Regions from separate parts of the Polaromonas sp. P1_E11 genome, predicted to be linked through region 2. Evidence: riboswitches for the same ligand, from Rfam matches in the RefSeq annotation. Region 2 holds a riboswitch; the other holds the start of a gene.

Region 1 (4,408 bases), on a different contig from region 2:
TCAAGACCGGCCATGACCCCATGATCAGCGAACCGGCTGCGCTGACGAAGATTTTGCTGGAAAGCGCTGAATGAGCCAGGTGGGCCGCCGCCAGTTCACTGCCGCGCTGGCAGCCGGGCTGGCCGTGCCCCAGCTTGCGCTGGCCAAAGACACGGCCTTGCCTGTGCCGGCCTCTTTGCGGGCTGCGGCGGGAATCGCCTTCGCCAAAAATGAACCACTCGTGCTGTTGGTCAGTCTGCCCGGTTGCCCTTTTTGCGAACTGGTGCGGCGCAACTACCTGTTGCCGGGGCAACGCGATGGCAGCCTGCACGCCTGGCAGCTCAACATCAGCGACCGCACGACGCCGCTGACCGGCTTTGACGGCCAGGTGACGACGGCTGCGGCGCAAGTGGCCGCATGGAAGGCCGGCTTCACCCCCACGGTGCTGTTTCTGAGCCCGGCCGGGCAAGACCTGGCGGAACGGCTGGTTGGCCTGGCGTCTACCGACTTTTATGGCGCCTACCTGGAAGAGCGGCTGGCACAGGCGCGCAAAGCTGTGCTGGCTCTCAGGTAAATGAAATGCGGGCCGCCAAATTCGCAGGCGTGGGGATTTCTGGTTGCTATTGTTTTGGTAGCTACTCGCGCCCGTTCTTATTGGGCTGAAGGCCTTTTTCATGCTCAAAAATGCCCTAAAAATGGCCCCGCAAAGGATTTTGGCGTGCTGCGCAGCGTGTTTCGCCCCTGTACAACAACCTGCCCGCCGTCACGCGCATGACTGACCAGGAATCGCTGCTTGCCGCTATCCACGAGGAGGTGGCCCTGCAGGCCTACAACCCGGCCTGGCCCCTGCAGTTTGTGGCTGAGCGGGACCGCCTGCTTGCACTCTCCCCCCAGCTGCCGGCCCGCCTGATCGACATCCAGCACATCGGCAGCACGGCCGTGCCCGGCCTGGCGGCCAAGCCGGTGATTGATATGCTGGCCGGCGTCGAATCAATGGTGGCGGCCGAAGCTCTTGCAGCGCCACTGTGCGCCAACGGTTACACGACCTCCGCTAAATTCAACGCGGCACTGACCGACCGCAAGTGGTTCATGCGCTGGGCGAACGGACGGCGCACCCACCACCTGCACGTCGTGGTGCACGGCGGCGAGGTGTGGGCGCAGCGCCTGCATTTTCGCGACGCCCTGCGTTCGGACCCGGCACTGGCGGCGCGCTATGCCGCGCTCAAGGCGGAACTGGCAGCCAGGCACCCGGGTGACCGGGAGGCCTACACCGATGCCAAAGCCGCGTTTGTGAACGCAGCGAGCGAAGGCTAAACCTCCCTGCTTCCTACTATTAAGCCGCTGAATCAACCCGCTAGACCTGTACTGAACGCCGCATTCACGCTTGGCAAAACAGGCTTCGGTGGTAAATTCAAACCCGTTCAAGCAGGAGAGCGCTGCCCCCACAAGGCAGCCACCGAAGGCGCAAACTTCCATAATCGCTCAGGTCCCGTACTGCCCGGAACACACAGCCGTCTGGAGAGACGCCGCACGCAAGGTGCAGCGCACCGAAGGAGCAAAGCCGAGACCTTTCATCGACATGGAAGCTGCGGCTGAATCTCTCAGGTAACAAGGACAGTGGAAGCGGCCGCAAGCATGCTGACAGGCGATGCTTGGCGGTTGCCACGTTTCTTTTTTGATTCAAGCACCCCCAAGGTACCGCAGCACTTGCGCAACTGCAATGTTCTGCTTGAATGAAAAGGAATCGCCATGAAAGTCATGGTTTTGGGGGCTGGTGTCACGGGTATCACCACGGCCTGGTATTTGGCGCAGCGCGGCCATGAGGTGACAGTGGTGGAACGCCGCAACGCAGCCGCGATGGAAACCAGTTTTGCCAACGGCGGGCAAATATCCGTGAGCCATGCGGAACCCTGGGCCAACCCGGGTGCACCGCTCAAGGTGTTGCAATGGCTGGCGCGTGAAGACGCGCCGCTGCTCTTCAGGCTGCGCGCCGATGTGAACCAGTGGCTGTGGGGGCTGGAGTTTTTGCGCAACTGCACGCCGGCGCGCACGGCACAGAACATCCAGCAGATCGTGAACCTGGGCATGTACAGCCGCGGCGCGCTGCAAAAGCTGCGCGCCGAGCTGGGCCTGCTGTACAACGCGCAGACCAAAGGCATCCTGCACTTCTATACCAGCCAGGCCGAGTACGACGCGGCGCAGGAGCCCGCACGCATCATGCGCGAACACGGCTGCGAACTCGACATGAAGACGGCCGACGAATGTGTGGCGATTGAGCCCGCGCTGGCGCAATGCCGCGGCAGCATCGTGGGCGGCAGCATGACGCCCAGCGATGAATCGGGTGACGCCCGCGCGTTTACCGCCGCGCTGGCCGCGCGCTGCGAACAGGCCGGTGTGAAATTTTTGTACAACACCACGGTGCTGGGCCTGGATGCCGCAGAGGGGCAACTGAACGGCGTGCAGGTGGCGATGGGCAGCGGCGAGGCCGGCGGCAAAGTCGCGATGTTGAAAGCCGATGCGTATGTGATGTGCCTGGGCGCCTTCAGCGCGCAGTGGGCCAAGGTGCTGGGGCAAAGCCTGCGCATCTACCCTGCCAAGGGTTACTCGGTCACGCTGCCCGTGATCAACGAAGCCGCTTCCTATCAGGTCAGCCTGACCGACGACGAGTACAAGCTGGTGTTCTCGCGTTTTGGCAACCGCTTGCGCATTGCCGGCACGGCCGAGCTCAACGGCTACAACACCGAGCTGAACCTGGTGCGCTGCAACGCCATCGTGCGCCGTGTAAAACAACTCTTTCCCGACATGACGGACGGCGAAGGCGCGCAGTTCTGGACGGGCCTGCGGCCGGCCACGCCGAGCAATGTGCCTTACATCGGCAAAAGCAAGGCCTCCAATGTTTTCCTCAACACGGGCCACGGCACGCTGGGCTGGACGCATGCCTGCGGCTCAGGCGCGGCGATTGCCGACATCGTGAGCGGGCGCGTGCCGGAGGTCGACTTTGCGTTTACCGGGATGCCGGCGCCGGAGCGTGTGATGGCATTGCCGGGGATGGCGAAGGCCTGAGCAAGGCCTGAAAAGGGGGTCTGGAGCACAGCGTCCTGCAGCAGGTGGGCGGAAACGGTAATATCGCCCTCCGTTCATCAGCCGCTTGCCGCCATGACATCACCCGCCACCACGCCCCCCGACGGTCTCCCCACCTACAGGCTCCTTACCGGCCCGGATGACGCGAGCTTTTGCCGCCGCGTGAGCGAGGCGCTGGCGCGGGGTTACGAGCTTTACGGCTCGCCGGCGGCGACCTTCAATGGCGAGAACGTGATCGTGGCGCAGGCGGTGCTGTGGCCTTCGCTGCGCAAGGCCGGCTGATGAGCCCTGCCCTGCCCCTGAACCCCGCAACGCTTCAAGCCATGGCGGATTTTCCGCGCCAGCTGGAGCAGTTCTACGACGCAATTCCTGAAAGCCACAAGGCCTGGACGCCGCCGTCGTGGGAAGGCATTCCGAGCGAACACTTCACGGCCATTGCGCAGGTCTGCCACATCAGGGACATCGAGACCGACGGCTATCACGTGCGGTTTCAGCGCACCTTGTCGGAAACCAATCCGGTGCTGGAGTCACTGGACGGCTATGTGGTGGAAAAGGAACGCAACTATGCGGCCGCTGATGCGCAAGAGGCCATCGCGGCGTTTCGCGCAGCGCGCACCCGGACGATGGCCATGCTGTCGGGCATCACGCCCGAACAACTGGGCCGCACGGCGGAATTCGAAGGTTACGGCGCGCTCACCTTGCGCAGCCTGGTGCATTACCTGTGCAGCCATGACCAGCAACACCTGGCCGGTCTGCAATGGCTGCTCGGGAAGGTGGATGCTGCTCGCATGGCGGATGCCGGGGGCGATTTGTAACGCCGCATATCAGGAAAGGCATTTTGCGCGCTACCTCAGCGCCCTCCGTTCAACGAAAAAACCACAAACTTTCTGACGCAATCCCACTTTATGACCCTTTAGAGTCGGTCTACCTGTAAGTAAACGTTAGTTTGGAAGCACACTGGGGTTAACCGGCGTCTCTGCCGCGCGACCGCAAATGCGGTTCTATCCACAACTACCGGGATGATCAACATGAAGTTTTATCTGCGCCACGCAGCAATATTGGCCAGCGCCGCTTGCGCCCTGGGTTCGGCAACAGCCCAGACCGACGAGGCGAAGCCTGCACGCAAGGCGAAAGCAGCGGCTGCTACCCCCGCGCCCGAAAAATATTCCGGCCCACGCGAAAAAATGGTCGTGGCCATGCCCAAAACCTACGGCAAGAGCGAAACCATGGCCTTGTGGGGCGACTACTTCAGCCACCTGTCACGCTGCGGAAACATCGACCTGCAAAACGCGCAAGGCGAATCGATGGACAAGACCAGCAACATCGACATCCTCGGTGAAAAAGAGCT
Region 2 (4,408 bases):
CCTAGGCTTTGGCAAGGCGACCTGGCAGGCGGGCTGGGCATTGTTGATGCCGGTGATTATTCTGGGCGGGATTTACGGCGGGATTTTCACGCCGACCGAAGCCTCTGCCGTGGCGGTGTTTTATGCGCTGGTCGTGGGCATCGTGATCTACCGCGAAATCAAGCCGGCCGACCTGTACGTCATCCTGCGCAAATCGGTGCTCTCCAGTGCCGTGATCATGTTCATCATCGCCAATGCCGGGTTGTTCGCCTTCCTGATCACCCGGGCTGGCGTGCCGGACGCCATAGGCCATTGGCTGGAAGCCGTGCTGCAATCGCCCGCACTCTTCCTGCTCGGCGTTAACGCGGCGCTGTTCATCATCGGCATGTTCATTGAAACCAGCGCAGCCATCATCGTGCTGGCGCCCATCCTGGCGCCGGTGGCGGTGCATTTCGGCATTGACCCGGTGCACTTCGGGCTGGTGATGGTGGTCAACCTCGCGCTGGGGATGATCACGCCGCCATTCGGCGTGAACCTGTTTGCAGCCTGCACCGTCGCCAGGATATCGCTGGACCGCATCGTGACCCACCTGATCCCCTTTGTGCTCGTTATCCTGGCTTGCCTGATGGTGGTCACTTACGTCCCGCAGCTGTCGCTGGCTTTGCGGGATCTGGTCTACGCCAAATAGCTTTTCGGACGGGATTCACGAGGCTGTCATTTTCAGCAGCCATGCTCGGGGTTTCATTTGAGGATGAAATCCATGCAGCTCCATAAAACCGACCGTGCCCGCGCCGAGCTCAAGCCCGGCGTGAGAACGCTAGGCCAGCGCGAGCGCACCCTGCTGCTGATGGCCGACGGCAGCAAGTCTGCCCAGGACTTCCGCCCGCTGTTTGAGGGCGACGGCGAAGCCATTGCCCTGCGCCTTTTGCGTGACGGCTTTCTGGAAGCCCATCCTGGCAGGGCGTCCGCACCGGCAAAAAATCCCTCGCCTGCACCCGCCCACACACTCACGCCGGCGCAGTTGCAGAATTTCCCCAGCCCCGAGACCACGCAAGCCATTCAGGTCTCCGCCGACCAGTTTGAAGGCAAGCGCTCGCTTGCCACAACCCGGATGTTCCTGTTCGATATTTGCGAGCGCATGTTTGCCCGGCGCGACCCGGTGATGGCCGAGCGCTTTCGCGAAGCGCTGCGCAATGCCAAGGACCGCGAGACCATGCTCGCCGCCTCGCGCCAAATGCTGGAAGAAATCGAGAAAATCGCGGGCCATGAGCGTGCCGACTCCATCAGCGAGCGGATCGCCATGCTGCTGCCCCAGCATCTGGCTGCCTGATCAGGCTCGGAGCAGCTTCCGTTACACTTGGCTGGTCAGGAGAGAGTTTTCCTTAGCGAAAACCGCCGAAGGCGCACGAGCACCCTGGGGGTACCCCCAAGTAGCACTGAACGCTCAGGCAAAAGGACTGGCAACCGCCCTGCGGCGCACCACGCGGCGAGGCGTTCCCTACTGGAGAGAGGCCGCCCTTCACGGGCAGCCCACCGAAGGAGCAAGCCCGCATCGCCGGGTGAATCTCTCAGGTAAAGTGGACAGCAGGGGCAGCCCATGGATTGAGAACAAGTTCTTGCCATGACCGTGTTTGCCCCCCGGAGAATGCCTTGTCCGATTCGTCCACTTCTTCCGCTGCCCCCGAAGCCCTGCTGAAAACGCCGCTGCACGACCTGCACGTGGAGCTAGGCGCGCGCATGGTACCTTTTGCCGGCTATTCCATGCCGGTGCAATACCCAGCGGGGCTTATGGCGGAACACCACCATACGCGCCAGGCTGCCGGCCTTTTCGATGTGTCCCACATGGGCCAGTTGCGCCTGGTGGGCGCGGATGCAGCGGCGGCGCTTGAATCCCTAATCCCTGTCGATGTGATTGACCTGCCTGCCGGCAAGCAGCGCTACGGCCTGTTGCTCAACGACGACGGCGGCATCATCGACGACCTGATGTTCTTCAACCGCGACTACGCGAACGGCGGCGACCTCTTTGTCATCGTCAACGGTGCGTGCAAGGCGGGCGACATCGCGCACATCCAGGCCAAAATCGGTTCGCGCTGCGAAGTCATCCCCATGCCCGAAATGGCGCTCATGGCGCTGCAGGGCCCGCAGGCCGTCACGGCCTTGCAGCGGCTGGCCCCAGGCGTCGAAAAGCTGGTGTTTATGACCGGTGGGCGCTTCACCGTGGCAAATTGCGACTGCTTCATCACCCGCAGCGGCTACACCGGCGAAGACGGCTTTGAAATCTCGGTGCCGGCTTCGCAAGCCGACACACTCGCACGCGCACTGCTCGCGCAGCCCGAAGTCAAGCCCATCGGCCTGGGCGCGCGCAATTCGCTGCGGCTGGAGGCCGGCCTGTGCCTCTACGGCAACGACATCGACATCACCACCACGCCGGTGGAAGCCAACCTCAACTGGGCCATGCAAAAGATTCGCCGTACCGGCGGCGCGCGTGCCGGCGGTTTCCCGGGCGCGGACAAAATCCTGGCGCAACTGGCTGACCCCGCCCTGCTCACCCGCAAGCGCGTCGGCCTGGTGGCGCTGGAGCGCGTGCCGGTGCGTGACCATACCGAGTTGCAAAGCACCGATGGCACAGTCATCGGCGAGGTCACCAGCGGCCTGTTGGGGCCCACGATCAACCAGCCGGTCGCCATGGGCTATGTCAAACCTGAATTCGCCGCGCTGGGCACGCGCGTGAACGCGATGGTGCGCGGCAAGGCCGTACCCATGGAAGTCGCCGCCATGCCTTTTGTTCCCGCCCGCTATTACCGCGGCTAGACCCTGAAGCTGTCACTTCATTTTTTTTCACCCCGCCACTCAACCCCGGAGAACCTCATGACCGTCAAATACACCGAAGACCACGAATGGGTCAAGATTGAAGGCAACGTTGCCACCGTTGGCATCACCGTGCATGCGCAGGACGCGTTGGGCGACGTGGTGTTTGTGGACCTGCCGGCTGTCGGCACCACTTTCGCCCAGAAAGAAACCGCCGGTGTTGTCGAATCCGTCAAGGCCGCGGCCGACGTGTATATGCCCTTGAGCGGCGAAGTGACCGAAATCAACGAAGCCCTGAAAAACGACCCATCGCTTGCCAACAGCGACCCGATGGGCGCCGGCTGGTTCTTCAAGGTCAAGTTATCTGACCCTTCACAGCTTGACGCGCTGATGGACGAGACCCGTTACACAGCCTTCGCCGCCTGATTTCCTGACCGACTTTTTTTGATTCCTGGCTGCCAAGCCTGACACGGGACCCGACATGTTGATGCAATCCGCCAAGCCCTTGGGCGATCTTGAAAATCCTTCCGAGTTCATTGCCCGCCATATCGGCATTGACGACGCCGACGAAGTCCACATGCTCAGCATCGTGGGCTCGGCTTCGCGGCGCGCGTTGGTGGAAGGCATCGTTCCGCGCTCGATTGCACGCAGCACGGCCATGGCCATCCCGGCTCCTGTAACGGAGGCAGCAGCACTCAAGCAGCTCAAGGCCATCGCGGCCAAGAACCAGGTGTTCAAGAATTTCATCGGCCAGGGTTACTACGGCACCTGCACGCCCGGCGTGATCCTGCGCAATATCCTGGAGAACCCCGCCTGGTACACAGCCTACACGCCCTACCAGGCCGAGATTTCTCAAGGCCGCATGGAAGCGCTGATCAACTTCCAGACCATGGTTTGCGACCTGACCGGCATGCCGATCGCCAACGCCTCCATGCTCGACGAAGCCACCGCCGCCGCCGAAGCCATGACCCTGGCGAAGCGCAGCGTGAAAAGCAAGAGTAATGTCTTCATCGTCGCGGGTGACTGCCATCCACAAACGATTGAAGTCATACACACCCGCGCCAAGCCGTTGGGCATCGAGGTGAAGGTCAGCACGGCGGCCGTCACGGTGCCGCAGTTGATGGCCGAAGGCAACTACTTCGGCGTGCTGGCGCAATACCCCGCCACCACCGGCAGCATCCATGACCTGCGCCCACTGGCCGGCCAGGCCCACGTCGACGGCGCGGCACTTTGCGTCGCGGCCGACCTGCTGGCACTGACCCTGCTCACACCACCCGGCGAATGGGACGCCGACATCGTGCTCGGCAACACGCAGCGTTTCGGCATGCCCATGGGCAACGGCGGCCCCCACGCCGCTTACCTTGCCTGCCGTGATGAATTCAAGCGCTCGCTGCCGGGCCGCCTGGTCGGCGTCACCGTCGACAGCCACGGTAACCCGACCTACCGCCTGGCGCTACAAACCCGCGAACAGCACATCCGCCGCGAAAAGGCTACGTCCAATATCTGCACCGCGCAGGTGCTGCCGGCCGTCATCGCCAGCATGTACGCGGTCTACCACGGCCCGCAAGGCCTCAAGCGCATCGCCGAGCGTGTGGCGGCCTACACCGCCATCTTCGTGCAG

The links. Region 2 has a riboswitch for glycine ahead of gcvT (glycine cleavage system aminomethyltransferase GcvT). Riboswitches for the same ligand answer to the same signal wherever they lie in the genome.
Region 1: another riboswitch for glycine. It lies ahead of AC1D11_RS16960 (D-amino acid dehydrogenase); the one in region 2 lies ahead of gcvT (glycine cleavage system aminomethyltransferase GcvT).

The regions. Positions count from the first base shown of each region.
Region 1 covers NZ_JBFUBA010000004.1:292,702-297,109, forward strand. Annotated here, with positions in the region: gene AC1D11_RS16945 (alpha/beta fold hydrolase) at 1-74, shown strand, start outside; gene AC1D11_RS16950 (thioredoxin domain-containing protein) at 71-553, shown strand; gene AC1D11_RS16955 (GrpB family protein) at 751-1,293, shown strand; glycine riboswitch at 1,485-1,606, shown strand; gene AC1D11_RS16960 (D-amino acid dehydrogenase) at 1,729-3,042, shown strand; gene AC1D11_RS16965 (DUF1737 domain-containing protein) at 3,136-3,342, shown strand; gene AC1D11_RS16970 (DinB family protein) at 3,342-3,875, shown strand; gene phnD (phosphate/phosphite/phosphonate ABC transporter substrate-binding protein) at 4,089-4,408, shown strand, end outside.
Region 2 covers NZ_JBFUBA010000002.1:437,365-441,772, forward strand. Annotated here, with positions in the region: gene AC1D11_RS09520 (TRAP transporter large permease) at 1-667, shown strand, start outside; gene AC1D11_RS09525 (hypothetical protein) at 740-1,309, shown strand; glycine riboswitch at 1,336-1,449, shown strand; glycine riboswitch at 1,471-1,574, shown strand; gene gcvT (glycine cleavage system aminomethyltransferase GcvT) at 1,630-2,790, shown strand; gene gcvH (glycine cleavage system protein GcvH) at 2,848-3,213, shown strand; gene gcvP (aminomethyl-transferring glycine dehydrogenase) at 3,269-4,408, shown strand, end outside.